4 regions of the Tumebacillus amylolyticus genome follow, and region 1 is predicted to be linked to each of the others. Evidence: riboswitches for the same ligand, from Rfam matches in the RefSeq annotation. Region 1 holds a riboswitch; each other region holds the start of a gene.
The links. Region 1 has a riboswitch for S-adenosylmethionine ahead of metX (homoserine O-acetyltransferase MetX). Riboswitches for the same ligand answer to the same signal wherever they lie in the genome.
Positions count from the first base shown of each region.

Region 2: another riboswitch for S-adenosylmethionine. It lies ahead of JJB07_RS07835 (2,3-diketo-5-methylthiopentyl-1-phosphate enolase); the one in region 1 lies ahead of metX (homoserine O-acetyltransferase MetX).
Region 3: another riboswitch for S-adenosylmethionine. It lies ahead of JJB07_RS12640 (methionine ABC transporter ATP-binding protein); the one in region 1 lies ahead of metX (homoserine O-acetyltransferase MetX).
Region 4: another riboswitch for S-adenosylmethionine. It lies ahead of metH (methionine synthase); the one in region 1 lies ahead of metX (homoserine O-acetyltransferase MetX).

Region 1 is NZ_JAEQNB010000003.1:203,461-211,213, forward strand. It holds gene sdhA (succinate dehydrogenase flavoprotein subunit) at 1-1,365, opposite strand, end outside; gene JJB07_RS10980 (succinate dehydrogenase/fumarate reductase transmembrane subunit) at 1,402-2,013, opposite strand; gene JJB07_RS10985 (homoserine dehydrogenase) at 2,366-3,739, opposite strand; gene metX (homoserine O-acetyltransferase MetX) at 3,745-4,797, opposite strand; SAM riboswitch class I at 4,891-5,014, opposite strand; gene JJB07_RS10995 (aspartate kinase) at 5,069-6,127, opposite strand; SAM riboswitch class I at 6,206-6,328, opposite strand; gene JJB07_RS11000 (aspartate kinase) at 6,372-7,616, opposite strand.
Region 2 is NZ_JAEQNB010000002.1:185,115-192,867, forward strand. It holds gene JJB07_RS07820 (cupin domain-containing protein) at 1-196, opposite strand, end outside; gene JJB07_RS07825 (methylthioribulose 1-phosphate dehydratase) at 230-889, opposite strand; gene JJB07_RS07830 (2-hydroxy-3-keto-5-methylthiopentenyl-1-phosphate phosphatase) at 886-1,557, opposite strand; gene JJB07_RS07835 (2,3-diketo-5-methylthiopentyl-1-phosphate enolase) at 1,584-2,828, opposite strand; SAM riboswitch class I at 2,928-3,049, opposite strand; gene JJB07_RS07840 (pyridoxal phosphate-dependent aminotransferase) at 3,139-4,305, opposite strand; gene JJB07_RS07845 (C39 family peptidase) at 4,431-5,057, opposite strand; gene JJB07_RS07850 (PCYCGC motif-containing (lipo)protein) at 5,198-5,728, opposite strand; gene JJB07_RS07855 (heavy metal translocating P-type ATPase) at 5,771-7,753, opposite strand, start outside.
Region 3 is NZ_JAEQNB010000003.1:553,938-561,690, forward strand. It holds gene JJB07_RS12630 (MetQ/NlpA family ABC transporter substrate-binding protein) at 1-645, opposite strand, end outside; gene JJB07_RS12635 (methionine ABC transporter permease) at 680-1,351, opposite strand; gene JJB07_RS12640 (methionine ABC transporter ATP-binding protein) at 1,351-2,382, opposite strand; SAM riboswitch class I at 2,469-2,591, opposite strand; gene JJB07_RS12645 (beta strand repeat-containing protein) at 2,796-4,985, shown strand; gene JJB07_RS12650 (hypothetical protein) at 5,118-5,933, opposite strand; tRNA gene JJB07_RS12655 (tRNA-Ile) at 6,038-6,114, opposite strand; tRNA gene JJB07_RS12660 (tRNA-Gly) at 6,122-6,195, opposite strand; tRNA gene JJB07_RS12665 (tRNA-Asp) at 6,220-6,296, opposite strand; tRNA gene JJB07_RS12670 (tRNA-Val) at 6,306-6,381, opposite strand; tRNA gene JJB07_RS12675 (tRNA-Glu) at 6,386-6,462, opposite strand; tRNA gene JJB07_RS12680 (tRNA-Thr) at 6,471-6,546, opposite strand; tRNA gene JJB07_RS12685 (tRNA-Ala) at 6,550-6,625, opposite strand; tRNA gene JJB07_RS12690 (tRNA-Arg) at 6,635-6,711, opposite strand; tRNA gene JJB07_RS12695 (tRNA-Lys) at 6,726-6,801, opposite strand; tRNA gene JJB07_RS12700 (tRNA-Gln) at 6,807-6,881, opposite strand; tRNA gene JJB07_RS12705 (tRNA-His) at 6,919-6,994, opposite strand; tRNA gene JJB07_RS12710 (tRNA-Tyr) at 7,004-7,087, opposite strand; gene JJB07_RS12715 (acetyl-CoA hydrolase/transferase family protein) at 7,377-7,753, shown strand, end outside.
Region 4 is NZ_JAEQNB010000003.1:437,543-445,295, reverse strand. It holds gene JJB07_RS12130 (spore coat protein) at 1-185, shown strand, start outside; gene metH (methionine synthase) at 247-3,687, opposite strand; SAM riboswitch class I at 3,787-3,885, opposite strand; gene yunB (sporulation protein YunB) at 4,002-4,718, shown strand; gene JJB07_RS12115 (HD domain-containing protein) at 4,784-5,431, shown strand; gene JJB07_RS12110 (NifU family protein) at 5,589-5,822, shown strand; gene trxA (thioredoxin) at 5,852-6,178, shown strand; gene JJB07_RS12100 (glutamate-1-semialdehyde 2,1-aminomutase) at 6,294-7,649, opposite strand; gene JJB07_RS12095 (RodZ family helix-turn-helix domain-containing protein) at 7,712-7,753, shown strand, end outside.

The sequences.
Region 1 (7,753 bases):
CTCCGTACCCTCCATCTTGAGGATCGACTCGTACTTCTGCTCTTGCTTGGTGCGTTCGGTTTCGAACACAGACTTGTCGAGATCGGCGGAAGACTTCTTGAGGCCTTTCGCGTACTTAACAGCCGACGGGCCGGTGACCATACCGCCGAAGATCGCGGAGAGCAAGGAGTTCGCGCCCAGACGGTTTGCACCGTGGTACTGGTATTCGCACTCGCCCGCTGCGAAGAGGCCCGGGATGTTGGTCATTTGGTTGTAACGGCCGTTCTTGTGATCGTCGACGAAATCGACCCACATGCCGCCCATCGAATAGTGGACAGCCGGGAAGATCTTCATCGGGACTTTGCGCGGGTCGTCGCCGGCAAACTTCTCGTAGATCTCCATGATCCCGCCAAGTTTGACGTCGAGAACTTCCTTCGGAATGTGCGACACGTCGAGGTACACCATGTTCTCGCCGTTGATGCCGAGGCCTTGGTCTACGCAGACGGAGAAGATCTCACGAGTTGCGATGTCACGCGGAACGAGGTTGCCGTATGCCGGGTATTTTTCTTCGAGGAAGTACCACGGTTTGCCGTCCTTGTACGTCCAGACGCGACCCCCTTCACCACGAGCGGACTCGGACATCAGACGCAGTTTGTCGTCGCCCGGGATCGCAGTCGGGTGAATCTGGATGAACTCGCCGTTCGCGTATTTGACACCTTGTTGGTAGAGCGCGGATGCCGCGGTACCGGTGTTGATGATCGAGTTGGTGGAACGGCCGAACACGAGGCCCGGGCCGCCGGTTGCCATGATCACAGCGTCGCCGGTGAAGGATTGGATTTCCATCGAACGCAGGTCCTGTGCGGTGATGCCGCGGCAAACGCCTTCGTCATCGAGGATTGCGGAGAGGAATTCCCAGCCTTCATACTTTTGAACGAGACCTTGGGACTCGAAACGGCGCACTTGCTCGTCGAGCGCGTACAGCAACTGTTGGCCGGTGGTTGCGCCCGCGAACGCGGTACGGTGGTATTGGGTGCCGCCGAAACGACGGAAGTCCAGCAGACCTTCCGGAGTACGGTTGAACATAACGCCCATACGGTCCATGAGGTGGATGATGCCCGGCGCAGCGTCACACATTGCTTTGACCGGCGGTTGGTTGGCGAGGAAGTCGCCACCGTAAACGGTGTCGTCAAAGTGTTCCCACGGGGAGTCACCCTCACCCTTGGTGTTGACGGCGCCGTTGATGCCACCCTGTGCGCACACTGAGTGGGAACGTTTAACAGGTACTAACGAGAACAAGTCAACCGGGATGCCGTCTTCACAGCACTTGATGGTTGCCATCAAGCCTGCCAGACCGCCCCCGACGACGATGATGCGTTGGTTGCTCATTGCATTTCCTCCTAACTGTGCGATTGCCTACGACGATTAACCGTGGAATGCCACCAGTGCGGACACGCCGACAGCGGACAGCACGACGAACAAGCCCATCAGCACGTATGCGGATACGCGCTGTGCACGCGGGCCGACAGTGACGCCCCAATGGATCAAGAAGCCCCAGAGGCCGTTCGCAAGGTGGAAGACGGCACAAACGGTACCGATGATCATGAAAGCGTATTGCAGCGGATTGGTCAGGATCTGGTGAACCATGTCATACGTCGGACCATCCGGCAAGATCTTAGCAGTCCAGAGATGGTACAGGATGAAGATGAAGGTGATGACACCCGAAACGCGTTGCAGGGTGAACATCACGTTGCGGCCCCAAGAATACTTGGAACCGTTGTACCCGGAGGTGTACGCCACATACATGCCGTAGACGCCGTGGTACAGGAGCGGCAAGAAAATGAACACCCACTCGATGATCGGCAGGAACGGCATGCTCTCCAACATGCCCGCTTTTTCATTGAACGCCTCTGCACCTTTGGTTGCGAATGCGTTCATGGTCAAATGGATGAACAAGAACAAAGTGATAGGTACTACCCCGAGCAGACTGTGCAAACGACGGAACAGAAAGTCTCGGTTTACTTGATTGTTTGCCACATAGATCCTCCTTCCGAAAATAGCCGTGTGTACACGGCCGTGCTTCCCCGGTACGTGCAATCTATCACATACCCGATTTTACGCTCCCAATGAAACCGATATCATGCGCCCCCCTTTGATGGACCTCCCGGAGGGGCTCCGGCGGCCTGTTAACGCTTTATAAATTGTACTGTTTTGGCAGAAGTCATGTCAAGAAACTGTCACACATACCTTGACACCATTCGACGTATACTGTCGAATTGCTCCGCCAAATACAATCTTTCAACGAATTTGCAGGTTCCCACAGTATGCCTAGTATGGGACACAAAAGGAAAGGTCATGCTCCTGTAGCATGACCTGACAGCCGGGTGTGCTACCATGCATGTCGAACGGAAAGCAACGCTTCGTTAATCGAAGGAACTTGTTGCTTCCATTCTACACCCGGTACAATTTCCCCTTCAACCGGCAGGAGCACGGCTGTACGCTCATTTGCCCCTGTTTTGTAGAGTGTTTGTAAAGTTTGTTGCAGTTCCTGCTCCGACACGCCCCCTACCAGCCAACCTTGGCGCACGAGACCGTTTTTTTGTGCCACTTCTCCGCGAGCATTGAGGAACGCGCCTTGGGTGAGCAGGCTTTCGACCACTTTCACTTCGATTTCCTGCACGTCATCCGGGCGACAACAATAGGACAAGTACCAAGCGTTGCCTTGCGCTTTTTTCGCTCCGGCGTCGCCTGAGATGCGGCGTTTCCACGACGGACGGCGAATGGAGCTCTCTCCGCACAGCAGCGCGGTCAAGTCTTCGATCACGGCGCTGGCCGTCGGGAATTCCCCTGCCCCGCGACCGGAGAACGTCAACTCGCCCACGACGTCCGCTTGGATCGTGACGGCGTTGAACACGTCGTTGATGTTCGCCAGCGGATGGGCTTTGGGCAACAAGCGCGGGCGTACGGAGAGCTGCAAGCCATCGTCTGTCTCGCGCGCGTTGCCGATCAGTTTGATCGAGTAGCCCAGGCGTTCCGCCAGTTCGAGATCGGCCGCTTGCAGAGAGGTGATGCCCACGCGTTCGATCTGCGCGAGGTCAACTTCCGCTTCGTACGCGAGGTTGGTGAGGATCGCGAGTTTGTAAGCAGCATCGAAGCCCTCGACGTCTGAGGTCGGATCGGCTTCTGCATAGCCGAGCGCTTTGGCGTCTTCCAAGATGTCGGCGTACTCGCGCCCCGTGCTGCCCATCTCGGTCAAAATGTAGTTGCACGTGCCGTTCAGAATGCCGGAAATTCCCTTGACACGGTTTGCCGTCAAGTAGCCCTGCAACATGCGAATGACCGGAATGCCCCCGGCAACACTCGCTTCAAACAACAGGTGGGCACCGCTTTGCTCGGCGACGGCGAGCAATTCGGCACCATGTTTTGCCATCAGTTCTTTGTTCGCCGTGATGACGTGGCGCCCGGTGCGCAGGGCTTCCGTGATCACCGTGCGCGCCGGTTCCAGACCGCCCATCACTTCGATCAGCACATCGTATTCGGCGTTCAAAACATCTTCAGGATAAAGCGTCAGCAGCCTTGCGTCGATGTCGAACTGACGCTCTTTTTCCAAGTCGCGAACGAGAATCGACGTGACCTCCACTTCGTACCCGGTGCGTTTTCGAATCGTCTCCCGGTTGCTGTGGAGGGTCTTGAACACACCGCCGCCGACCGTGCCAAGGCCCAAAATTCCTACGCGCACCGTGCCTTTTTTCTCTGCTGTCATATTCATCATCCCTCCACTCGTTGTAAAAAGCGTTTTACGGTCTCCGACGTCTGCTCCGCTTCAATCAAAAACGCATCGTGTCCATGCACCGATGCGATTTCCGCATACTCGCACTTCACGCCCGCTCGGAGCAACGCCTCGTAGCAGGCCCTCTGTTCAACTGACGGGTACAAACGGTCACTGTCGATCCCAACCCACAGCACGTTTGCCGTAATACGCTGCAAGGCTTCCTGCAGGCCCCCACGGTCGCGTCCGATGTCGTGATGGTCCATTGCGTTCAACAAGCAGAGGTAACTGCCGGCATCGAATCGATTGACCAACTTCTGCCCGTGGTGGGCGAGGTAGCTTTGGATCTGGTAGGAAGCGGCGTTCGGTGTCGTCTCCCGCCCGAAGCGATCTTCGAACAGTTCATAGGAGCGGTAGGTAATCATACCGATCTTGCGTGCCAAGGCAAAGCCTTGCAGGGGGCCAGGACCGTCGTAGTAGTCGCCTCCGTTCCAGGCGGGGTCGTTGGTGATCGCGGTGCGCATCGCGTCGTTGTAAGCGATGGCGAGCGCCGAGAGCTGTTGAGCGGAGGCGATCGGGATGCAGTGGCGCACGAACGATGGATAGGTCACCGCCCATTCGATCGCTTGCAGCCCGCCCATCGAACCGCCGATGACGAGGTGCAAGTTCGGAACGCCGAGTTCCTGCAGCAACCGATGTTGCAAGTGAACCATGTCGCGAATCGTCACAGTCGGAAACGAACTGCCGTAAGGGTGCCCCGTCTCCGGGTTCACCGATTGCGGCCCCGTTGAACCGATGCAGCCGCCGAGCACGTTTGAGCAGATGACAAAATACCGCTCGGTGTCCAGCGCTTGCTTCGGTCCAACCACGCCGTTCCACCATTGCGATGCCTGCGCGTCTCCTGTCAGCGCATGACAGACCAAGACAGCATTCGTCCCCGTCTCGTTCAAGGTTCCGTGCGCTTCATACGACACCTTCACTTCGCGCAACAACGCCCCGCTCTCCAAGCGGAACTCAGGCAACACCAACGTCTTCGTACGACACTTCTCCAACACCGTCAACCTCATCCCAACCTTTCTCTCGAGAGCATAAAAAAGACCCCCTGCTTGTGAATTACAAGAGGAGGTCCTGTATGTACAGTCCACCTCTTATCTGTCAGACAGGCGTCTACACGCCGTGTCTGCTGGATTTAGCACCTCTTCGCCTGTTGTGTACAGACGAGGTTGCCGGGCTTCGTCGGGCCAGTCCCTCCGCCGCTCTCGATAAGAGTTTCACGTTATGGTTTTGTTGTTTACTTCTAGTCTTACCATGTTGTAACACGTTTCATTCAAAAGTGTCAAGAATTTTCGTACGTTTCGCGTCGAGTCCCAGCGCGGTGTGCAAGACACGCACCGCTTCGTGGACGTGGCTTTTTTCCACCAGACAGGAGCAACAGGTGACGCTGACGTGCAGGCCGTGCACCGAGATGTCGGCCCCTTCCAGCGCAACTCGAATCTGCGGGTGCAGCTCGGCTCCTGTGGTCAGCGGCGCGGCGACGACTGAGATCTTGGCGAGGTCACCATCGGCTTCGAACGTGTCTCCCGGCCAGCCGGATTGCAGGTCGGGGTCCAGTGCGATCCCGTAGACGGGCAGTGCTAGAGCATTCGCTACCGTCGAGGTGAGCAGCGTCCCCGGATCGTCGTACTCGAAGGAGGAGCGCACGCGCACGGGAACACGGTGTCGGCGAGCCGCTTCAACAGCCCGCGGGTGCAGGACGTTCGCCCCGAGATGCGCCAATTCCCACATCTCGTCGTAGGGAATCTCGTTGATTCGCTGTGCGTGCGGGACGATGCGCGGGTCGGTGGTATAGACACCGTCCACGTCGGTGTAGATTTCGCACAGATCGGCACCCAACGCCCCTGCCAGCGCAACGGCTGTCGTGTCGGAACCGCCTCGACCGAGCGTGGCGATCTCTCCACAGGGGGTCAACCCTTGGAATCCGGCGACGATGACGATCTTGCCCTGCCCCAATTCGGCCCAGATGCGCGTCGGGTCGATGTCGATGATCCGCGCACGCCCGTGGTGAGACTCCGTGCGAATGCCCGCGAGCCCGCCGGTGAGCGAGATGCTCGACGCACCCAACTGCTGCACGGCAATCGCCATCAGCGCGCAGGTGACCTGCTCCCCCGTGGAGAGCAACATATCAATTTCTCGCGGCGACGGATTGTCTGACAGAAGACCTGCCAAGTCCACCAAATGATCGGTGGTATGCCCCATCGCCGAGACGACGGCGACGACTTGGTGCCCGGCCTGTGCCGTCTCAACGAGACGACGTGCCGCTTTTTGAATGCGTTCTGCGTCGGCGACAGATGTGCCGCCGAATTTTTGTACGTAGATCGTCATTGGGAATCCCTCCATCGGATCGTAAAAAACCCCCACTTTTTAAATAAAAAAGAGGGGGTCCTGTATCCAGGATTCCACCTCTTATCTGCCAAGCGTGTACGGTACACACGCTTGCTGGATTTAGCACCTCTTCGTTCGTGTGGGTACGAACGAGGTTGCCGGGCTTCGTCGGGCCAGTCCCTCCGCCGCTCTCGATAAGAGTGAATCATCACGTTTATGAAGTTATTACCTGTTTTATCACGGACTATGCGTGGCTGTCAAGACCTGCCACGACAGCTTCTTGTACAGAATCGAGCCCAAACGAAGTGTGCAGAGCTTGCACCGCTTGGTGTGCGCGATCTTGATCGATTACGGTCGAAACTTTGATCTCCGAGGTGGAAACCATCTTGATCGAAATGCCCGCATCGGCAAGCGTTGCAAACATCTGCGCCGCAACCCCCGGGTTCGAGATCATGCCCGCGCCGACGATGGAGACTTTCGCCAAGTTTTGTTCCACAGAGAGTTGCACATCCGGAAATTGCGATTTCAGCGTCGTCAGCGTGGTGTCGAGATCGTCCTCGCCAATCGTGAAGGAGATGTCCGATTGCTCGTCATGCACAACCGATGTGACGATGATGTCCACGTTGACCGCTTGATCCGCCAATGCTTGGAAGATGCGTTTCAAGTTGCCGGTGCGGCTTTGCACACCCACCAGACCGACTTTGACCACGTTCATGTCGTGAGCGATCCCTCGTACGATTTGTCCTTGTTCCATTGCTGCGACCTCCTCTACCAGCGTACCCGGATTGTGATTGAAGCTCGAACGCACCATCAGCGCGACGTTGTATTGTTTCGCAAATTCGACGGCGCGCGGATGCAGGACGCCTGCTCCCAAGTGCGCCAGTTCCAGCATCTCATCGTAGGAGATCGCCGAAAGTTTGCTCGCTGCTTTCACGACGCGCGGGTCGGTGGTATAGACGCCGTCCACGTCGGTGTAGATTTCGCATAAGTCCGCTTTCAGAGCTGCGGCCAACGCGACCGCCGTCGTGTCGGAACCGCCGCGACCCAGCGTCGTGATCGAGCCGTCCTCGGAGGTGCCTTGGAACCCGGCGACGATGACGATGCTCCCGTCGTTCAGCGCTCCGTGCAGACGAGTCGGGTCGATGTCGGTAATCCGTGCGCGACCATGCACCGCCTCGGTCGAGATCCCGGCCAGACCGCCTGTGAACGAAATGCTTGTATGCCCCAGTTGTTGAACGGCCATCGCGAGCAACGCAATGGAAATTTGCTCCCCTGTCGAGAGCAACATGTCCATCTCACGCGGTGACGGATTGGTCGTCAATTGACGCGCGAGGTCGATCAGGTCGTCTGTCGTATCGCCCATTGCGGAGACGACGACCACGACGGAATTCCCCTCGTTCGCGGACTCCACGACGCGGCGTGCCACACGCTGGATGCGTTCGGCGTTGGCGACCGAAGAGCCGCCGAACTTTTTCACAATCAATGCCATAGGTTTTCTCCACTCCCATCCTGTCTCTGTGCTGTGACTTTTCACATTGCGGGTGAGAGGACTCCGTTCCTAAAATAAAAACAGCCGTAAGAAAGGGAATCCCTTCCTACGGCTGAAAACAGACGTACGGTGTCCCT
Region 2 (7,753 bases), on a different contig from region 1:
CTTTAATCTCGGCGCCAAACACGTCGATGATCGCTTGTTGCAGTTCCGGAGTGACTTCGTAGGAGTCTTTCAGTTCGCCTTGCAGACGGGTGATGTCCCAGTTTTCGTAGATGATGCCTTGGGATTCCAGGTACTTCGCAACGTTCTCGGTGCCTTCGATCAACTCTTGCGATTCAACAAAACGGATCACTGCCATAGTTGAATACCCTCCTCTAATCTCTCGTCTCTCTTAGAGAGCCAGCCCGGCCAACGCATCGCGCTGCACGGACAGCTTCAAGAACATGTAATGGAACATCCACTCAAACGCCTGCACATGGCGTTTCGCGGCAAACACGTCCGCGCCCCATGCGTAAATCCCGTGGTTGCGAATCAACACAGCCGGGACTCGCGGGTCGAGCACTTCCCCGATCTCCGCCGCCAACTTCGGGATGTCGGCAAAGTTCTCCACGATCGGGATCTCAATCGCCGCGTTCTCTTCCCAAATGTTCAGCGCTTTGATCAGTTCCAACCCTTGAATGCGCAGCTTGCCTTGCTCGAACAGCAGATCCGAAATCAAGTTGTTGTACAGCGTGTGGACGTGCAGACAAGCTCCTGCTTCCGGCACGCGCTTGTAGACTTCGGCGTGAATCAACGTCTCCGCCGACGGCTTCAAGTTCGTCGGTTCGATGGCTTTGGAATCACCATCCACCGCCAAAATGTCGTGAATGGTGAGGTTTTCCTTGTCCTTGCCGCTTGCCGTTACGCCAAACACCAACGGCTCCCCGCTCAATTTGATCGACAAGTTGCCGGCCGTTGCCGGGAACCAGCCTTTGTTCGCAAAGTTTTTCGCCACGTCCACGAGCTCTTGGGCTACGCGGATGCGGTCTTCTTGGTTAAATGCGTAGGTCACTGGAAAACCTCCCCCTTCACGAGTTGTTGAATTACTTCCATCACGTCATAGAACGTCGAAAACGGTGCATGCGCAAGCCCGAGCGCTTCGCAGTCCTGCAGCAATTTTGAACGCGCGATGACAAAATCGGCAAGCTTCGCCGCCTGCAAGTCGGTAATGGAGTCGCCGATGACGATCTTGAACACATCTTCATCCGGAAACTGTCGCAACACCGACGGCTTGCACATGCCGCAGCCGTTCTCGCACTGCTCATCACACGCATGCGGCCACGTCACTTCAATCGTTTCGCCTGAGAAGTCACTGCCGTTGCAGTAGATCGGGTTCTCGATGGCAAACGGCTCCAACAACGGTTTGACAAAAAAGTCGATGCCGCCGCTCGTCACCCAGAAGTCGATCCCTTGCGCCTTGCAAAACTCCAAAAACTCCGGGAACCCCGCGCGAATCACCGCCACTTCCTGTGCATAGGCAGCGACGTCATCGCGGAGGGTGGAGGAAATTCCGTGGAACAGACGGCCCACGCCGGTCTGAATCGGAATCTCTTGGTGTAAAATCTGATCCTTGGTCGTCTCCCAACCCGGCGCACCGAACCGCTCCATGATCGTAATGATCATGTCGCGCTCGGTGATCGTGCCGTCAAAGTCACAGAAGATGGCGATGCGTTTGCTCATGAGTCCTCCTTCTTTCTACTTACCGATTATTTTTCCGTTCCTGTTTCGGACGGGTTGCCCCACAGATCGAGGGCCGTCCGAATCTCTTGAGAAGTTTCCGCCGCTTCGGAGAGTGTCTTGCCGTTCACAACGGCTGCAATTGCTGCGTTAAACGCACGACCGCCTGCCGCCGAACCGCCCGGATGACCGTGAACCCCGCCGCCTGCATTGATGATTTGGTCGTTGCCCAAATCACGATACAGATACGGAACCAGCCCCGGATGGATGCCCGCACTCGGAACCGGAATCGCACGCTTGAGAACGTGGTTCGGTTCGGTGAGAGCTTGTGCAATTTTCAACGTCTCGCCTCGCTCCAGCGCCACGGAGCCATAAGCGGACGGGTACAGACCGATGTCCGCCCCTGCGATGCGCATCAGTTGACCGAGCACGACATGTGCCGAGATACCGTACTGATGCGACGGATACAACGCGCCCGCGAGTGCCGGGTGCGCCATGATCGGAACGTTGACACGCGGGTCCTCTGCCAGTCGTTGCAACACGTCGTAGCCGTACGTCAGGACATTGAGCAACAACGCCGAAGCTCCTGCGTCCACGGCACGGCGTGCTTTTTCAAAAATCTCTGTGACCGGACCCGTCAAGTTCGCCGCATAGAGGGTGAATTTGCCCGTCTCTGCCTGCGCGCGTTCGGCAGCCGCGCGACACGCCGCGATCCGTTTTTCAAACGGTGCGTAGGTCTCGTCGAAGAAGATCTCGTCATCCTTGACCAAGTCCACACCGCCAAGTGCTTGTTGGTAAAAATGCTCCGCCAACGTCTCCGTGTCGTAGCCGATGACCGACTTGAAAATGCTCATGAGCAGCGGTCGGTCGTAGGCGTTCAGTTGTTCGCGCAGACCGTCGATGCCAAACTTCGGACCGGGGAACCGGCTTGCGAACGTCGGCGGGAGCTCGATGTCCACGAGGCGAATCATGCCGTCCATCGAGAGTTTGCCAAACACGGAGGTCAGCAGAGCCGGGATGTCCGGCGTGAAGTTGATGGTCGGGTACGCGATCGTAAGCATTGCTTGCTCCAAACCGTGCGGGTCGGTGCCGATCTGCTTCACATCGGCGACGTGTCCGAGGTGTTTTTGCATCGCGTCTTTGCGTGCGGCCGGCAAATCGGTCCAAGAGCCGACGGTGAGCCCGACTGCGATCCCGTTGGCTTTTTTCAGCCAGTCGGTGCCGGGTTTGCCGTGCGCCAGATAGGTTACGTGAACAAATTCTGCAGTTGTCATCCAAAAGGTCTCCTCTCGAATCCAAACCAAGAATCCATAAAAAAGCCCCTTTCTCATGAAACAAGAAAGAGGCGTTGCTTATATCATAAGCGTTCGTGCCTCTTATCTTTCAGGAACCATGAAACTTGGTGTATTCCTGTAGGAGGTAGCACCGTGTATGAAAAAACATACCGGTTGCCGGGCGTCATCGGGCCAGTCCCTCAGCCTGCTCTGGATAAGAAGTTCGTGCGTATTGTGTATGCAATTGTCTTGCAACTAGATGATATATTACAGGGTGTACCCCCTGCTGTCAATTCTTTTTTTGTATATGTTACAGGGACATTTTTACCATGCGGTCGACCGCTTCTTGCAAGCGTTGCTCGGAAGTCAAGAGACCCACTCGCACGTAGCCTTCGCCGCTGTCGCCAAATCCGTTCCCCGGTGCAACCATGACATGCGCTTTCTGAAGCAACAGGTCGGAGAATTCCAAGGACGTGAAGCCCTTGGGCACCGGTACCCAGGTGAAGAACGAACCCTTGGGCATCAGCACGTCCCACCCGGCCTCGCGCAAGCCGCCGACGAATACGTCACGACGACGCTGGTAGGTGGCCGCCAACTCGTGTACGCAGTCTTGCGGAGCGGTCAGCGCCGCGACCGCCGCACGCTGGATGAAAGCCGGAAGCGAAACGTAGTAATGGTCTTGGATCAAGTTGATCGCCGAGATGACGTCTTTGTTCCCCAGAGCAAAGCCTACGCGCCAGCCTGCCATGTTGTAGGTTTTGGAGAGCGTGTAAAATTCCACGCCGACTTCCTTCGCCCCCTCTGCTTGGAGGAACGAGACCGGTTTCTCCCCGTCAAAGCCGATGGCACCGTAAGCGAAGTCGGATGCGACGACGATGTTGTGCTTGCGGGCGAATTCGATCGTATCTTCATAGAAGGAAAGCGGAGCCGTTGCCGAAGTCGGGTTGTTCGGGTAGTTCAGGAACATGATCTTCGCTTTGTCGAGCTTGTCCTTGGGAATCTGCGAGTAGTCCGGGAGGAAGGCATTCTCACGGAGCAGCGGCATCATCACCATCTCTGCTTGAGCCAACGCCACACCCGACCAGTAGTCCGGGTAGCCCGGGTCCGGGACGAGCACGGCGTCGCCCGGGTTGCAGAGGCAGACCGGGAGTTCGACGAGGCCGGTCTTGCCGCCGAACAGGATCGCGACTTCCGTTGCCGGATCGAGGTCGACGTTGAATTCAGACTTGTACCATTGGGCGATGGCGATCTTGAGTTCGATCATGCCGGAGAACGGCGGGTATTTGTGCGTAATCGGGTCGAGCACTTCGGTGCGAAGCGATTCGACGATGTGCGGCGGCGTCGGCAGGTCCGGATTGCCTTGGCCGAGGTTGATTACGTCATTCCCTGCTGCGATGGAAGCGTTGACTTTCGCCACCATCGTGGAAAAAAATTGCGTCGGAAGAGACTGCAAACGATCCGCTTGCTTTATGTTCATGGGTAGGAGAAACCCCTTTCTCACAAAAATCATTCTTACTAACTATACAGCGAAGCCGTAAGAAAGAAAAGCAAAAAAGACAGCACAAACCCGAAGGAATGTGCTGTCTTTTTCTCATCTTCAAATTACTTGGAGTATACAACACCGCGGTACGGGGTGTAGGACAGACCGGTGTAGTAGCTCAGGGTGCGGGTTACGCCGCCTGCCGGGTCTTTGATCGTGAAGTCGGACGCAGATGCGCCGGTGGTTGCGTAGCCGGAGATGACGACGAAGTGCGTGCCGCCGGCCGGTTTGTTCATGCCGACGATGTACGGGTGGCCTGCGTCCAGAGCGGATTTCGCTGCGCTGTAGACGGTGCTCCATGCGGTCGGGGAGGACGTGGTCACGTGGTTGACGATCCCGGCGCCTGCCTTCGTGATGGCATCGCCGTAGACGAACGGGCAAGCGGAAGCGCCCATCTTGGAGTTCATTTGACCCGGGTCAATGGAAACGCCGTAATATTTGAAGACCATGGTAGCAGAAGTCAACGTGCAACCTGCTGCAGAGATGGTTTCCGCGCAAGATTGCATCGTTTGGCTGCTCCAAGTTTGGCCGGATTGGCTGTAGAGCGGCACTGCGAGAGATACGGATGCGGTGGTAACGGTGTTGACTTCGGAACCTGCCGAGATCGTTGCGATTCCGGTGTCTGCCATTGCCACTTGCGTGGTCAGGGTCATCGCTGCGGCGACGATTGCGATCAGTTTCTTTTTCATTGTAAAACCTCCCTATGTTCTGTAAATTTATTATATTATGGATAGATATCGTATTTCAATAGTGTTTTTGATATAGTTTGATAATTTTTTGAACAAAAAAAGGACCCCTTCCGCGTGGGAAGGGGTCCTTTTTTCCTATGTTAGGCTTGTGGCATGGGGGTCGGCGTGGGTTGTGCGTAGCCTTCTTTGTATTTGTTGTCGATGTACTGGCGAATGTCGAGTACGGTCTTGCCGGACTGCTTCATCTGCGCCGACTCGAGCGTGATGTTCATACAGGTGTCGCAACGGGTGCCGTGATCGTCCCAGACGACGGTGCCGTCGGGCTTGACTTCATGGATGAAGCAGGACAAGTTGCTCATGTGTCCGGCGCTTTGACCACAGCCGCAGTAGCACGGCATTTGCTTTACGAGGTCTTTGTTCGCGGCGGCCGTTTTGTAGGCGGTCACGATCTTGGGATCGGCGTTGGTTAGAAAAGTCGGTAGGTCGGTTAGAGACTTGGTCTCCTCTTGGATATCACCGTTTGCGACTTGGTGTTGGTGTTGGGTCAGTTGTGCGACAGGCTGATCGGCCACGCCGCTTCCGTTGCTATTCGCGGAATTCGTTGCGGTACAACCGGCAAGCAGCATCATCGAGGCAGACAGCGCGCCGACGGCCAGGTGCGTAAATTTCATCGCAATAGGTCCTCCTCTAAGGTGAATACGTTTCATTGTACGTTAGTTGTCCTGCTTTTTAAACCTGTAGCGCATCAAACGCATGCCGTTGGCGATGACGATCAGCGCAGCTCCGGTGTCGGCGAAGACGGCCATCCAGAGATTGGAGAGACCGACGAGCGTCAGGGCGAGGAAAACGAGTTTGACGCCGAGCGAGAACCAGATGTTTTGTTTGATCACGCCGAGAGCGCGGCGGCTGAGGGCGAAGGCGTTGGGCAATTGGTGCAGATCGTCAGACATCAGCACGATGTCGGCGGTCTCAAGGGCGACGTCGGTGCCGGCGCCTCCCATTGCAATGCCGATGTCAGCTGCGGCAAGGGCCGGGGCGTCGTTGATCCCGTCGCCGACCATCGCGACGGAGCCGAAGCGTTTTTTCAGAGCTTGGATGCGACCGAGTTTGTCCTCGGGGAGCAGTTCGGCTTGCACATCGTCCAGCGAGAGGCGTGAGGCCATGCTGTTTGCAACACGCTGGTTGTCGCCGGTCAGCATCACCGTGTGTGAGACGCCGGCGGAGCGAAGTTGTTGCAGAGTGGATTCGCTCTCGTCACGGAGCACGTCTGCGATGGCGATCAAACCGTGAACCCCGTGTTCATCCGCGAGAAGGACGACCGTACGACCGAGGTCTTGGTGGGTAGATACGGCTCCTGCGGATCCTTGCTTTGCATAATAGGAAACTTTGGGTTCACTTGAAGCATTGGTTTCTCTTGAGGCATTGGTTTCTCTTGAGGCATTGGTTTCTCTTGAGGCATTGGTTTCTCTTGAAGCATTGGTTTCTCTTGAAGCATTGGTTTCTCTTGAGGCATTGGTTTCTCTTGAAGCATTGGCTTCACTTGAAGCATTGGTTTCTATTGAAGCAATGGCTTCACTTGAAGCATGGGCTTCATTCGATGCTTGGGTTTCTGCGATCCATGAGGGGCTTCCTATATAGTAGAGATTTCCGTCGACGATGCCTTGGGCTCCCTTGCCTGCGAGGGCTTGGAAGTTTTGGACGGTGGGCAACGGGTTTGGGTCGAGTTCTTGGAAATGGGCGACGATGGCTCGGGCCAGCGGGTGTTCCGAACGCGATTCGAGCGCCGCCGCCACAGGCAGTATGCGGTCGGGAGCCAAGCTGCCAAACGACTCGATCTGCACGACACGCGGCTTGCCTTGGGTGAGTGTGCCCGTTTTGTCAAACGCGATGGCTTTGACTCGACCTGTCTGTTCGAGAATGGCACCGCCCTTGATCAGCACGCCGTTTCGTGCCGCATTGCCGATGGCCGCCACGATGGAGACGGGGGTTGAGATGACCAGTGCGCACGGGCAGGCGATGACGAGCAAAACCAGCGCCCGATACAGCCACTCATGAAAATTGCCAAGTCCAACCAGCGGCGGTACGATCGCAATCAAGACCGCCAACAAAACGACGATCGGCGTGTAATACGTAGCAAAGCGGTCGACGAATTGTTGAGACGGCGCTTTTTGTGATTGCGCTTCTTCGACCATGTGAATCATGCGTTGAATCGTGGAGTCCTCCACCCGTTTGGTGACACGGAATTCAAAAGCGCCCTGTTCATTGAGCGAACCCGCATAGAGAGTGTCGCCCGGCTGTTTGAAAACGGGAATCGACTCCCCGGTGACAGCCGCTTGGTTGACGTGCGACGAGCCGTCGGTGAGGATGCCATCCATCGGGATTCGTTCTCCCGGACGAACGATCAAGATATCGCCGACACGCAGTTCCGTAAGTGGCAGAATCATTTCTTGGTTGTTGCGACGGACAAGCGCTTGCTTGGGTGTCAAGTTCATGAGGTCGCGAATCGAGCGGCGGGTGCGCTCCATCGTGCGAGCTTGCAACCAGTTGCCGACTGCGAACAAAAATACAACCGTGGCCCCCTCCGACCATTGTCCAATTGCAGCAGCCCCGATGGCGGCAACGGTCATGAGGAAGTTCATGTCGAGCGTAAACGATTTGAGTGCGAACAGTCCGGCACGAGCGGCGTAGAATCCGCC
Region 3 (7,753 bases), 350 kb from region 1:
CGCTTCCAGCGCGTAGTTGGTGTTGATCATCGCGAGGTCCACTTCCGGCAGAACACGCGGGAGCATGGCAGCTTCGAGTTCTTTGAACTTGAAGTTTTTCTTGTTTTCGGTGATGTCTTTGAGGGTGCCGGAGATGCCGACGCCGTCTTTGAGCTTGATCAAGCCTTTTTTATCGAGCAGGGCGAGGACGCGGCCTTCGTTGGTGACGTCGTTCGGGAGCGCGATGCTTGCGCCGTCCGGCAGATCGTTTACGTTTTTGTACTTCTTGGAGTAGCCGCCGATCGGTTCAACGTGAACCGGGGTCAGCGCGGTGAGGTCAAGTTTGTGTTCCTTCGCGAAGGAATCTTGGTACGGAACGTGTTGGAAGAAGTTCGCATCGAGCGTCCCGTCTGCCAATTTCAAGTTCGGTTGCACGTAGTCGTTGAAGGTGACGATGTCGAGCTTCACGCCTTCCTTCTCCAGTTGCGGTGCGATCGCTTTGAGGATTTCTTCGTGCGGAACCGGAGAAGCGCCGACTTTCAGGGTGACGACTTTGTTGCCGCCGTCGGTGGTGGAGCCTGCCGTATCGTTTTTCGCAGAAGTGCCGCAGCCGACGAGGGAAGCGGAGAGCAACAGAGAGACAGCGCCGAGGATCAATTTTTTCATGGGTGGAATCATCCTTTCAGGAGTAGGGTTTCTTTTATTTGCGGTTGAAGCGACGGACGAGTTTGTCGCCGACACTTTGGAACACTTGGACCAGAACGATCATGATGACGGTGGTGACGATCATAACGTCCGTTTGGAATCGTTGGTACCCGTAGCGAATCGCGAGGTCGCCCAGACCGCCGCCGCCGATGACACCCGCCATCGCGGTGTAGCCCACGAGTGCGACGAGCGTAATCGTGATGCCGGCGACGATGCCGGAGCGAGCTTCGGGAAGCAAGACCCGTGCGATGATCTGCCAAGTCGTGGCTCCCATCGATTGCGACATTTCGATGACGCCTTTGTCAACCTCCCGAAGTGAAACTTCCACCAAGCGGGCGAAAAACGGCGCGCTGCCGATCACCAGCGGTGGAATCGCCGCCGTCACCCCGATGGAGGTCCCGACGAGAATCTGCGTGAACGGAATCAGCATGATCATCAAGATGATGAACGGAATGGAGCGGAAGATGTTGATGATAAAACTCAGGACGGCGTAGACCCCGCGGTTTTGCAACAAGTGACCCGGTGAGGTCAAGACAACCAAGATGCCAAGCGGCAAACCGATCAGTGCGGTGAACAGCGTCGAGAGCGAAACCATGTACATCGTCTCGCCGAGCGCTTTCCAGATATCCGTCCAATCGACGTTGACGAACAGTTCCTTGAAATCCATTACAGCAGCACCTCCACTTGCAAGCCTCGTGCTCGCAGTTGTTGCACCGCATCCCGTGCGTCGGCCGGTTCCCCCGTGATCTCCAACACCAAGCGCCCGAACGGGGTGTCCTTGATGCGGTTGATCGTGCCATGCAAGATGTTGAACTGAACGGGGAGCGACTGCAAAACTTGGAACATCACCGGCTGGAACGTGGTGTCGCCGAGGAACGAGACTTGCACGACTTGGTGGCGATTGCGCTCTGACTCCGGCATGACGCGGTATTGCTCCAAGAGCTCCAACGGGAAGTCGAAATCGCTGACTTGCTCGACGAACTCCTCCGTGATGCGCTGCTTCGGGTTGAGGAACACGTCTGCAACGGGGCCGAGTTCCACGATCTCGCCGTCGTCGATGACGCCGACTCGGTCGCAAATTTCGCGGATGACGTGCATTTCGTGCGTGATCAACACGATGGTGAGGTGAAGTTTTTTGTTGATGTCGCCCAGCAGTTTCAAGATCGACTGGGTGGTCATCGGGTCGAGTGCTGACGTGGCTTCGTCGCAGAGCAAGACTTTCGGGTCGTTGGCGAGTGCGCGGGCGATGCCGACGCGTTGTTTTTGTCCGCCGGAGAGTTGCGCCGGGTATTTTTTCGCGTGGTCCGTGAGGCCGACGAGGTCGAGCAGTTCACGGACTTTTTTATCGACGTCGCTCTTCGAACGCTTGGTGAGGCGCAGTGGGAAGGCGATGTTTTCGTAGATGGTTGCGGACGAGAGCAAGTTGAAATGTTGGAAGATCATCCCGATCTCGCGGCGCGCCGTTTGCAATTCGGACGAGGTCAGTTGTGTCAGATCTTGGCCGTTCACGATGACCGAGCCGGATGTCGGTTTCTCCAGCAAGTTGATACAGCGGATCAGCGTGGACTTCCCCGCGCCGGAATGGCCGATGATTCCAAAAATTTCGCCGCGTTCGATGGTGAGATCGATTTTTTTCAGCGCGGTGATCGATTTTTTGTCTACGATGTAATCTTTGCGAAGATTTTGCAAGATGATCACCGTGGTCCCTCCTTCGTTATGGTCCGGGATAATAAAAAAGTGCCCTTCAACAGTGAAGGACACAAATGCACATGGCGGATTCGCGTCTCTCATCTGTCAAGACTGTACAGTCTTACAGGAATTGGCACCATTTCACTCAACCTTGTACGGTTGTCATGACGGTTGCCGAGGTTTCATCGGGCCAGCCCCTCCACCTCTCTGGATAAGAGAACAATATTAAGTTATTCGGTCGGAATTAATGGTTTTGACTCTTGACTACAGGTTGGAGTATACCATCCTGAGAAAAAGACCGTCAAGCGTTTTTTTCTCCTCCAAATCTTTCAGCGTGTGAGAGAGTCGGTGTGCGGTGATGCTAAGTTCGGATTGGTGGCGAGCCCGTCCACACTATAGAACGCCCCGAGGAGGTAGACACTTTGAAAAAGGTAACGACTCTAGCTGGCGTTTTTCTCCTGTCCTCATCTCTGCTTGCAGGCTGTACGAATCAGGCGGCACCGAACGGGTCGCCGGATGGAAAGAACGAGACGTATGACACCTCTCGCGGCGGCAAAGTTCTCGACACTCGTGATCCGCGGTATACTCCGCGCAATCTGACGCCTGATCGTGCGAACAACATGAACATTCGCGGGTACAGTGCGGCAGATCGCGGCGGGCGTATGAACGGATTGACGACGGGGAATCGCGGGACTGCAACGGGCGATCTGAACGCTCATGCCGACCCGCAATTGGCGAATCGGATCGCGTCGATTCCCGGTGTGTCGAGTGCGCGTGTCATTGTGAACGGCAACACGGCGTATGTGGCTGTGAATTCTCCGACCAACCGTCATGCGATTACGAAGCAAGGGGTCACGACGAAAAGTATCACGGGCAGCCGCGATACGGGGACGACTTCGCTGAATGACCATCGTGTGCAAGGGCCGGTGGGCACTTCGACCACGAAGGGTGCAGGCACTCCGGTGCAAGTTGGCAAGTCGGGGACGAATACGGCGGCGAGCAACAACAACACCGGGATCATGCGCGGGACCGGTTTGTCGATGCCGTACGCATTGGTTTCGCCGCCGATTGCCAACGTCGGGGGGACGAATTCTCCGTCGATCAAGAGCAACAACCAGACGGGCTATGGCGTGTATGGCGGTGGTGCCAATACGGGCATGAGCGGCTACGGCAACTCGGGCACGGCGACAGGCACCAATACGTCGAACTACAACTCGTTGAACACGGGGAATGCTGTGAACGGGCAAGGTTCTGTGTTTAACGGGAATGGGTATGCGAATTCCTACAGCAATCCGTACGGTGCTTCGACGTATGGGACCTCTGGTACGGCCGGCACTTACGGTGCGGGGTCCAATGCAGGTACGTATGGAACTGTCGGCGGCACCGGGAAAGTTTCCGGAACCGGCAATCCGGGGACGGTTGGGTATCTGAACGGGTACGCAAACGGGACGAATACCACAGGCAACAATTCGGGAACCTATGGTTCCAGCAACTACGGCACGTACGGGGCCGGGACGAACTACGGCACGACTTATGGGCGTGACGAAATGCGCGGCAATCGTGCAGGGACCGGTACGAATTACGGCACCTATGGCACGGGAACAGGCACGAACTCCGGAACTTCTGGGGCGGGGTCTAGCAACAATTACGGCACCTATGGTACGGGGGCCGGTACGAATTACGGAACTTATGGTACGGGCTCTAGCAACAATTACGGCACCTATGGTACGGGGGCCGGTACGAATTACGGTACGTACGGTGCAGGTACTCCCTCGAATTACTCGGGCACCTATGGTACGGGGACTGGGACGACTTCCGGCACGTACGGCACCACCGGTACGGGGACTCGTACCTCGGGGGCCAATATGGGCTCGACGTACAGCGGTTCCAAGTCAGGGGCTCGCGCGTACGGGATGACCGGCGGCGGCACGGCAGGTACTGCGGGGGTTGCAGGTTCCAACGCCGGCATCTATGGCTCCAACGGGGCTTCGTCCGGCAATGGCTCCAACAACACCTACGGCCTGTACAGCTCCTCCACGGGAGCCGGCAACCTGAACGTCTGGTCGGACAACACCATGTCCGACGACCTCCGCGCTCAGATCGTCCAAGCTGTTCGCCAAGCAAATCCGTCGATCAAAAACGTCTACGTCACCGCTTCGCCGTCTCTCATGAATCGCTTCAATCAATACCTGAGCGGCACCAAAAACGCCGGCACCAACGCGGTGCGCAACGCAGGCGGTGCCACGACGAACGCCGTTCGTAACTTCGCAGGCACTGCTGCGTACACCGGCCAAAACTTCTTCAACGACATCCGCACCGGGTTCCGCAACGTGACTTCGAACATCACCAACCGTGTAACAGGCCATACCACGAACTACAACATGGGCACGACCTCCGGCGCAGGCACCGGCCAAACGTCCGGAGCAGGCACGATGTCTCGTGGCGGCATGACCACCAATGGTTCCTCTCAATCCGGCACCTTGGGCACCCAAGGCACACCGATGGGTGGCTCCAATACCGGTTCTGCAGGATTCGGCACCACGCCGAGCGGTTCGACCACCGGCAACGGGGCAGGCGTTCCGTCCAACAACGGTACTTGGATGAACCGCTAACCAGGATCTGCACCAATTGCACCAAGTGAAAAAGACCTCGTCCCCTCGCGGACGAGGTCTTTTTTTCCCCGCTGACGTCCGAAAAAACGCCACTTGCTCGCGGGGAGCAAGTGGCGTTTTTTTCAAAAAGCCTTACAGGAAATCTCGGCGCTCCAAGTGCATGTCTCCGATGTGGTAGTCGGCATGGTTCATCGTGAACGAGATGTTCTCCGCATCGCCCAACTCCCCGAACGTCCGCGCCAACATCTTGGCGACTTCGTTGGCTTCCTCGTCATCCGGACGCTCCCAGAATTCCACGCGGCCGGAAATGTTGTCGCCAATCTCATCGACCGACACGAGGCCCAGCGTATAATGTTCGTCGTCATGCAAGTGGTATTTCGTATGCTCCCCCTTGCGATACGCGACGGAGAGGTGGAACGCTTCGTCATCTTCATCTGCGTCCGTTTCGTAGAAGATCTCGTCGTCTTCGTCATCGTCAGCAAACTCGATGCTGCTGCCGATATCCAGATCGTCGAATTCCATCACGTCTTCGTCTTCGCAGTCTTCGTCTTCGCAGTCTTCCTCCTCGTCCTCATCAAACGCATCGACGAACTCCAAGTTCTCCTCGTAGGCGTCGATCTCGTCGTCCTCTTGGACCGTCTCCACCGAAAGAACTTCGAACGGCTCCATCTCAATCATCGACGAGATGTCTCCGTAGACCATGACCACCGAGCTGTCTTCTACGCCAAGCGCTGCGTTCAAATGCTCGATGTAGGTGCGGACCTCCTCGGTGACGAGTTCCATGTCGTCCTCTGACACCGATTTGGTGTCGATCTGGATCGTGCCTGTCAGCACATCCCCTTCACGGTAGACGAGGTACACATCTCCTGCCCAGTTGTCGTTGAGGTAGATGCTGACCGTTTCTCCACCCGGCGTACGCAATTCAGGCTTCAGTACCACTTGTTTCATCTCGGAGTTCCCCCTTTGCACATAGAGTCTCCTTTAGTATTGCCCGTGTGCGCAAGAAAAAAAGACCCCTTCTGCTTGAGAAGGGGTCTTTTCCTGTTACAAGTTGGTGGGCCCAAGAAGATTCGAACTTCCGACCTCACGATTATCAGTCGTGCGCTCTAGCCAACTGAGCTATGGGCCCGTATTAATGGAGCGGGTGATGGGAATCGAACCCACGCGACCAGCTTGGAAGGCTGGAGTTCTACCATTGAACTACACCCGCAAAAGAGGTATTGCTTGTAAAAAGTGGCGGAGCTGACGGGATTCGAACCCGCGGTCTTCCGCGTGACAGGCGGACATGTTAGGCCACTACACCACAGCTCCGTATAAAAATGGTGGAGGTTGACGGGATCGAACCGCCGACCCTCTGCTTGTAAGGCAGATGCTCTCCCAGCTGAGCTAAACCTCCATCTTGGTGACCCGTACGGGATTCGAACCCGTGAATGCCGCCTTGAAAGGGCGGTGAGTTAAGCCGCTTCTCCAACGGGCCAAGATACATGGTGCCTTTTACCGGAATCGAACCGATGACCTCATCCTTACCATGGATGCGCTCTACCTACTGAGCTAAAAAGGCATCTGGTGGAGAATAGCGGATTCGAACCGCTGACCCCCTGCTTGCAAGGCAGGTGCTCTACCAACTGAGCTAATCCCCCGTGAAAAAATGGCGCGCCCTGAGAGATTCGAACTCCCGGCCTTTTGATTCGTAGTCAAACGCTCTATCCGGCTGAGCTAAGGGCGCATATTGGGTGAAAATGGTGAGCCATGAAGGACTTGAACCTTCGACACCCTGATTAAAAGTCAGGTGCTCTACCAACTGAGCTAATGGCTCGCAAATGGCTGGGGAGGAAGGGATCGAACCTTCGCATGACGGAGTCAAAGTCCGTTGCCTTACCGCTTGGCGACTCCCCAACGAATGCTATTGGATGTTTCCATACTTGTTACATAGTGGGGCGATCGAGGGGAATCGAACCCCCGAATGCCAGAGCCACAATCTGGTGCGTTAACCACTTCGCCACGACCGCCACATGTAATGGTGGAGAGAGAAGGATTCGAACCTTCGAAGCTTACGCAACGGATTTACAGTCCGCCCCATTTGGCCACTTTGGTACCTCTCCACGTATAAGAAGTATTTCGTTTTCGTATCGCTCTCTTGCGGCGACGTTTATTAAGATAACACATCGTCTTGCGAGAAGTCAATACTTTTTTCAAAAACCTTTTTTCAAGCGTCGTTCGCGTGTGTGTCTCTCGCGGCGACAGGACTTATCTTAGCACGTCTTCCTCTCCTGCTCAACGGCTTTTCTCGAACAAATTTGCACAATGGAAGCATTCCGCTCCACAAGGCTCGTCCCAGCGCGGGTATTCTGCTGTTTTTCTACAATACTAAAGTGCAAAGGAGCGATGGAGATGAACCACCACGTCTTGTACCAAGAGAAGCTGCGCACCGCCGAAGAAGCGGTGCTTTTGATCGAGCCTCAGGACGACATCATCGTGCCTCTGTCGGCGGGCGAACCCCCGGCGTTGCTCGATGCGTTGCCCGGGCAGATGAGATTGCGGGGCAACCGACTTTTTCAGATGCTCTCTCTGCGCCCTGCATTGGTCGTGCCGGAGGAGCGGATTCGGTTGGTGTCGATGTTTCTGGGGGCCGGTGATCGTCCGGGTTTTGGGAGCGGGCACTTGGATTTGTTGCCGAATCACTTCTCCGACTTGCCGGGGTTGTTGCGGGAGGTTACTTCCAATCGTGTGATCATGGCGACCGTTTCCCCGATGGATGGGCGCGGTTA
Region 4 (7,753 bases), 230 kb from region 1:
GCGGCTTCCATGCAACCTGTGCGAACGTTTGCCAAGAGATGGCGTATGAACTCTTCCAATACCTCAATTACACCGGTGTTTACCAAGTGCCGCAACTGGCAGACCATACGATGAACACGATGTTGCAAGCGTTCCAAGGCCAAGGCAACACGATGATGACCTACACCCAGAACGCAAACTACTAAGCAAGAAAAAAGACCCTTACACGCAGAGAAGCGCGTAAGGGTCTTTTTTTCTGTACAACTCTTATTCGACGTTGAAATAGCGGCCTTGCGGGTGGGAGAAGACCATGGCGGAGACGGAGGCTTCCGGGAACATCATGAAGCCCTCCGTCAGTTCGACACCGATGTCATGAGGTTGCAAGAGACGGAACAGCGGTGCTTGGTCTTCGAGGTTCGGGCACGCCGGATAGCCAAACGAAACGCGGACGCCTTGGTAACGGGCACCGAAGCGCTCTTGCATCGTCATCTCCGCCGGGTCCGGGATGCCCCAAGCGTCGCGCATGATGTGATGCACGCGCTCGGCAAACGCTTCGGCAAGTTCCAGGGCGAGCGATTGCAGGACGTGCGAGTTCAGGTACTGACCTGCGTCTTTCCATTGGCTTGCCAACTCATGGATGCCGCGACCCGCCGTGACGACGAAGAAGCCGACATAGTCCATTTCACCGCTCTCGACCGGACGGATGAAGTCGCTTAGGCAGAGGTGCAAGTCTTTGGGTTGACGCGGGAAGTCGAACGTCTCCAAGATGACGGAGGTGTCCGCCGGGTCGTAGATGTGAATTTTGTTGCCTTCGGACTGCGCCGGGAAGAAACGGTACATGCCTTGCGGGCGAATCAGTCCGTCGCGCTTTGCTTGCCCGAGGAGGTCTTCGACGACGGAGTAGAGCTCCGTCGCTTTGGCGTCTCCGTCTGCCAACAGTTGCTCGACGTTGCCTTTGAGTCCAAGGTGTTTGCCCAGCAACATCCGCAAGTTCAGGTACGGTTGCAAGTGATCCACCGGGTAGTCGCGCAGGACGTGACGGTCGGTGTCAGGAGGGAGCAACACCGGGTGGGTCTGTTGGATGTGCGGCGAGCGATCCGGGATCTCAACGGCGACGGCGACTTCTTGGGCGACTGTCTTGTTCTCGAAATTCGCTCGGTCGCGGCGCTGGGTTTCGATGAGCGCCGGGAGTTCCTTCGGGTTGGTCAGTTTGTTGGCGAGGTCGAGACCGTCCATCGCGTCCTTGGCGTAGAGCACGAGGCCGTCGTACTCCGCTTGGATGCGGGTATAGGTGAATTTGCGGGTCAGTGCGGCACCGCCGACGAGCAGCGGCGCGTCGATGCCGGCCGCTTTCAAGTCCTGCGCCGTTGTGACCATCTGTTGCGCCGATTTGACGAGCAATCCGGAGAGTCCGATGGCGTCGGGCTTGTGTTCGCGAGCGGCGGCGATCAGGGTTTCCGGGCCGACTTTGATCCCGAGGTTGATGACTTCAAAGCCGTTGTTCGAGAGGATGATCTCGACTAGGTTTTTGCCGATGTCGTGGACGTCGCCTTTGACCGTGGCGAGCAGGATCTTGCCTTTGACCGCGCTGTCGGTCTTCTCCATGTGCGGCTCCAAGTGGGCGACGGCTGCTTTCATCGCTTCGGCCGATTGGAGAACTTCGGCGACGATCAACTCGTTGTTGTTGAAGAGACGGCCGACTTCTTCCATCCCGGTCATGAGGGGGCCGTTGATGATCTCCAAGGGTCTGTACTTGGTCAGCGCTTCGTCGAGGTCGGGGTAGAGGCCTTCCTTGGTGCCTTCGACGATGTAGGAGGCGAGACGTTCTTCCAACGTCAGCGTGGAAGCGTTGATGACCACTTTGACTTTTTTCTCACGGTAGAAGTCGGTGAAGGTGGCGAGCGTTGCGTCGTTGGTGTTGAAGAGCAACTCTTCGGACAGGCGGCGTTCTTCCTCCGGGATCGACGCATAGCGCTCCAATTTCTCGGAGTTGACGATGGCGTAGTCGAGGCCCGCTTTGGTGCAATGGTAGAGGAACACGGCGTTGAGCACTTCGCGACCGGCGCCCGGCAGACCGAACGAGATGTTGGAGACGCCGAGGATCGTTTGGCATTCGGGGAAGTGGTCTTTGATCAAACGAATTCCTTCTACCGTTTCCCGTGCCGAACCGATGTACTGCTCATCGCCGGTGCCGCACGGGAAGACCAGCGGGTCGAAGATCAGGTCGCGGGGGTCGAGTCCGTGATGGTTCACGAGCAAGTCGTAAGAGCGCTTGGCGACTTCCAGCTTGCGTTCGCGGGTGACGGCCATGCCTTGCTCGTCGATGGTGCCGACGACGATGGCAGCTCCGTACTTTTTGACGATGGGAACGATCGCGTCGAACTTTTCGGGGCCGTCCTCCAAGTTGACAGAGTTGAGCAGTGCTTTGCCTTGCGAGTATTTCAGCGCCATCTCGAACACGTCGAGGTTGGTGGAGTCGATCATGAGCGGCACTTTGACTTTTTTGGTGACGTACTTGAGGAATTCTTCAACGTCTCGGGCTTCGTCGCGGTCCGGATCGGCGAGGCAGATGTCGATGACGTGTGCGCCTTTTTTGACTTGGGCGCGGGCGATCTCGGACGCTTCCTCGTACTTGCCATCGACGATCAAGTTGCGGAACTTGCGGGAACCCAGCACGTTGGTGCGCTCGCCGACGATCAGCGGGCGGTTGTCCGGCTCCACGAAGACGGTTTCGATCCCGGAGACGGCCGGGCGGTGCGGTTCGGCGCTGGTGCGCGGTTTGAAATCTTGCAACGCTTCGTGGATGGCACGGATGTGATCCGGTGTGGTGCCGCAGCAACCGCCCGCGATGTTCAGCCAGCCTTTCTCTGCGAATCCGGCGAGTTTTTTGGCGAGGCTTTGCGGGGTCTCGTGGTAGTGACCGTTCTCGTCGGGGAGCCCGGCGTTCGGGTAGACGGAGACAGAGCAGGTCGCGAGTTCGGACAGTGTACGCAGATGGTCGCGCATGAATTCCGGGCCTGTTGCGCAGTTCAGGCCGACGGAGATCGGCTTCAAGTGTTCAAGCGAAATGTAGAACGACTCGATATTCTGACCTGCAAGCGTCGTCCCCATCGGTTCAATGGTGCCGGAGAGCATGACGGGGATCTCGATGCCGGTGTCTTGGAAAGCGCGTTGGATGGCAATGGCGCCCGCTTTGACGTTGAGGGTGTCTTGCACCGTTTCCAGGAGAAGCACGTCTGCGCCGGCGATCAACAGGGCGCGTGCTTGTTCATAGTAGGAGTCGGTCAAATCTTCGAACGTAATCCCGCCGGTGACCGAGAGGGTCTTGGTGGTCGGGCCCATCGCACCGGCGACGTAGCGCGGCCATTCCGGTGTGGAGTAGGAGTCTACCGCTTCTTTGGCGAGACGCACGGCTTCGATGTTGATCTCATGCGCGAGGTGTTGAAGATCGTATTCAGCGAGGACGACAGACGTAGCACCGAACGTGTTAGTTTCGATGATGTCGGCACCGGCCTCGAGGTAGGCTTCGTGAATGTTGCGAATGACGTCCGGGCGGGTGAGGACGAGGTTCTCGTTGCAACCGTCGAGCTCTTCACCGCCGAAGTCGTCCGGGGTCAAGTTTTCTCGTTGGAGCATCGTGCCCATCGCGCCGTCGAGGATGAGAATTTTTTGTTGCAATTGCTGTTGGATCGGGGTTTTGCTTGACATGTCGAATTCCTCCTCGGAGTAGCGGGCATAGAAAAAGCCCTCTTCGGTCTTGGGAGACGAGAAGAGGGCAGAAGTTGCAAAAAGGGGTGGATACCGCCACTCTTATCTTCCAAAGCGTACGCTTTGCTGGAATTAGCACCTGATCAATCGGTTGCCGAGGTATCAAAGGGCCAGTCCCTCCACCTCTCTGGATAAGAGAAAATAAATATTCAATTCGAAACACTTCACCAACAGTACCATTTCGATGACGCGTTTGTCAATCTTCTACCAACGGTGCGCGGGACATACACATGGAGGAGAAGGAGGGACGTCCGATGGCGATGAAGGTGGGCAGGAGGAAGCGTCTGAACTGGCGGCTCGTCCTGTTTCTTGTCTTGGTCATGATCGTGTTCTCCAGCGTGCAGACGATCTACTATTACGAAACGTCGATGCGTCCGCATCTGGAGCTCGCGGCTGAGAAATACGCCGAGCAGTATGCGGTCAAGGCGATCAACGATTCGATTTCCAAAAAAATTGCCAGCGTTGCCGACTACAATTTGCTGATGAACTTCCGGGAGGGGCCAAACGGCAAAGTCAGCGCCGGGTATTTCAACATGCAAGAAGCCACGCGTTTGCAGGCGCAAGTCACCGACTATATTCAAGGCGAGTTGTCGCATTCCAAGGAAGAGGAGATCTCCCTGCCGCTCGGAGTGGTGTATGAGAGTTCGATTCTGGCGGCGCTCGGGCCGGATATTCCCATCAAGATCCGCCCGATTACAATTGCCAAATCACAAGTGGGATATGAGACGCGCAATGCCGGCATCAACCAGACGGTGCATGTGCTGTATCTGGATCTCACGGTGGAAGAGACGATTGTCGTGCCGTTTTCCACGCATCCAAATGCAGTCAGCACGCGGGTACCGATCGCCTATCTGGTTATGGTCGGCGACGTGCCGCAGATGGTGTACAACGCGCAGGGGTCTGCCGTGGGGCAGACGAGTTCGCCGTTGCCGCCGCTTGAGTTGCCAAACCTCAACGAGCCAGCGAAGTAAAAAGCGCTCGCCTTGCTCGCTGTACCTTCTATTGGTAAGATGGGGAGCGGGAGGGAAGCATTTTTATGGAACGTACATGGATTTTGCAAGAGGCTGAAGCCTTCGTTCGTCAGGAATTGGGCGGAGACTCTTCCGGTCATGATGTCTGGCACATCGAGCGTGTGCGGCGCATGGCTGAACGGATCGCGCGCGTTGAGGGTGCGGACGTTTTTGTCTGCTCGCTTGCAGCACTGTTACACGACATCCCCGACGAGAAATTGAACGAAAGCCCCGAAGCCGGGATGAAAAAACTCACGAACTGGCTGGATGCGCACGACCTTGATGCGGACACACGCGCGCATCTCTTGGAGATCATCACGACGATGTCGTTCAAGGGCGGCAACCGCCCCCCGGTGCGGACGCTGGAAGGCCGAATCGTTCAAGATGCCGACCGTCTCGACGCCATCGGTGCGCTGGGCATCGCCCGCACGTTTGCGTATTCCGGTGCCAAGGGGCAACTCAGCCACGACCCGACCCTGCCGCTGCGCACCGACATGACGGCAGACGAGTATCGCAAGGGCAAGAGCACCGCTGTCAATCATTTCTATGAAAAACTGCTTTTGCTCAAAGCCCTCATGAACACCGACGCCGCCAAACAAATCGCCGAAGAGCGGCATCGTTATATGGAAGAGTTTTTGGAGCGGTTCCATGCGGAGTGGGAAGGACAGATGTAACGGAAGTCACAGACTTTCCAGTTCATTTTTCCTACAATACAAATACAATATGTTGAAGGCTTGCAACAGAATGGCCTTCACAAGTTCCGCCTATACTAGATGTGTATGGGCGTCAACCAACCGATAAAATGAACGATACCGATAGGAGGAATACATGATGGAAGATCTTCGCGCACGCGTACAGGAAGCACTTGATAAAATTCGCCCGGGTCTGCAATCCGATGGCGGCGACGCTGAATTGGTGGACGTTGATGCTGAAACCGGCATCGCTTCGATCCGCATGACCGGCGCTTGCGGCGGTTGCCCGATGAGCACCATGACCCTGAAAATGGGCATCGAGCGCACCGTTCGCGCAGCAGTACCGGAAATCAAAGAAGTCGTGGCTGTCTAAGCCAGACGACGAATTGGAGGGAATCAATCATGGCATCTGATCTCATTCAAACTGTAACCGACGCGAACTTTAACGAAGCAATTCAAGGCGACAAGCCGGTTCTCGTCGACTTCTGGGCTGCATGGTGCGGTCCGTGCAAAATGCTCGCTCCGGTCCTCGACGATCTCGCAGGCGAAGTTTCCGATAAGCTGACCATCGGCAAACTCAACGTCGACGAAAACCCGGCGACTTCGCAAAAGTTCGGCGTTATGTCCATCCCGACTCTGCTCGTTTTCAAAAACGGCGAAGTTGTGAAGACCCTCGTCGGCTACCAAAACAAAGCTCAACTGCTCGACAAACTGGCTGACGTTCTGTAAGCCGCGTTTGTTTGGGAAGAGAAGACCTGTCAGGCTGCGGCCTTGGCAGGTCTTTTTTATTATGAAAAAAGACCCTTCGACCCGCTTGTTTCCGGGCAGGTGAAGGGTCTTTTGTTTAGAGTTGGGCGAAGACTCGGTTGATCACGTCGATGGTGAAGTCGATGTCCGCTTGGGTGTGGGCGGTGGAAACGAACCACGCTTCGTACTTGGACGGTGCGAGCAGGACGCCTTCGTCGAGCAGGAGGTGGAAGAAGCGGGCGAATTTCTCGCCGTCAGCCGCTTGGGCATCGTCGTAGTTGCGCACCTCATGGTCGAGGAAGTACAGCGCGAACGCTCCGCCTACGCGGTTGAGGGTGACGGTGTGCCCGTGACGGGCTGCCGCTTGCAGGAGGGCCGCTTCCAGTTGAGCTCCGTAGTTGTCGAGGCGTTCGTAGGTTCCCTCATGTTGCAGTTCTTGGATGCAGGCGATCCCTGCCGCGATGGAAGCCGGGTTGCCTGCCATCGTGCCCGCTTGGTAGGCCGGGCCGAGCGGTGCGACTTTTTCCATGATGTCGATACGGCCGCCGTATGCGCCGATCGGGAGGCCGCCGCCGATGATTTTGCCAAGCGCGGTCATGTCCGGTTTGACGCCGAGCAGGTCTTGCGCACCGCCATAATGGAAACGGAACGCGGTGATGACTTCGTCGTAGATAACCAGCGCGCCGTAGCGATGAGCCAGTTCGTTGACGCCTTCGAGGAAGCCGGGGTCCGGGCGGACGATGCCGAAGTTGCCGACAATCGGTTCAACGAGGATGGCGGCGGTTTCAGCGCCCCATTTTTTCAGTGCGTCTTCGAATGCGGTGAGGTCGTTGAAGGGAATCGTGATCATGTCGTTGGCGATCGCTTGCGGGATCCCTGCCGAGTCCGGGATGCCGAGGGTCGAAGGACCGGAGCCAGCTGCGACCAGCACGAGGTCGGAGTGTCCGTGGTAACAGCCGGCGAACTTCATGATTTTGTTGCGGCCTGTGTAGGCGCGGGCGACGCGGATCGTCGTCATGACTGCTTCGGTGCCGGAGTTGACGAAGCGGACTTTTTCTAAGGAAGGAATCGCATCGCGAAGCATCGTGGCGAAGTCGATTTCCAGTTTGGTCGGAGTGCCGTAGAGGACACCGCTCTGGGCCGCTTGGGTGATCGCATCAGCGATGTGTTTGTTGCCGTGGCCGTGGATGAGCGGACCGTATGCGGCGAGATAGTCGATGTATCGGTTGCCGTCCACATCATAGAAGTGTGCGCCTTCGCCGCGTTCCATGAACACGGGAGCGCCGCCGCCGACCGCTTTGAACGAGCGGGACGGGGAGTTGACGCCGCCGACGATGACGTCTTGAGCTTTTTCGTAGAGGTGTTTGGATGTTTCTCTATTCAAGGGGTGTGCCACCTTTCGTGAATCATGTTGCCATTGTCCTATCGTACCAAAATGTGTGGCGACCGTCATTCCTGAAATGGCAGTTCCGAATCTATAAGCAACAAGAGGTGAAGTGAAACGGAGGAATTGTCATGAAGGTTTCGTGGAAAAAAGTTGTACTGGTCGCAGCACCG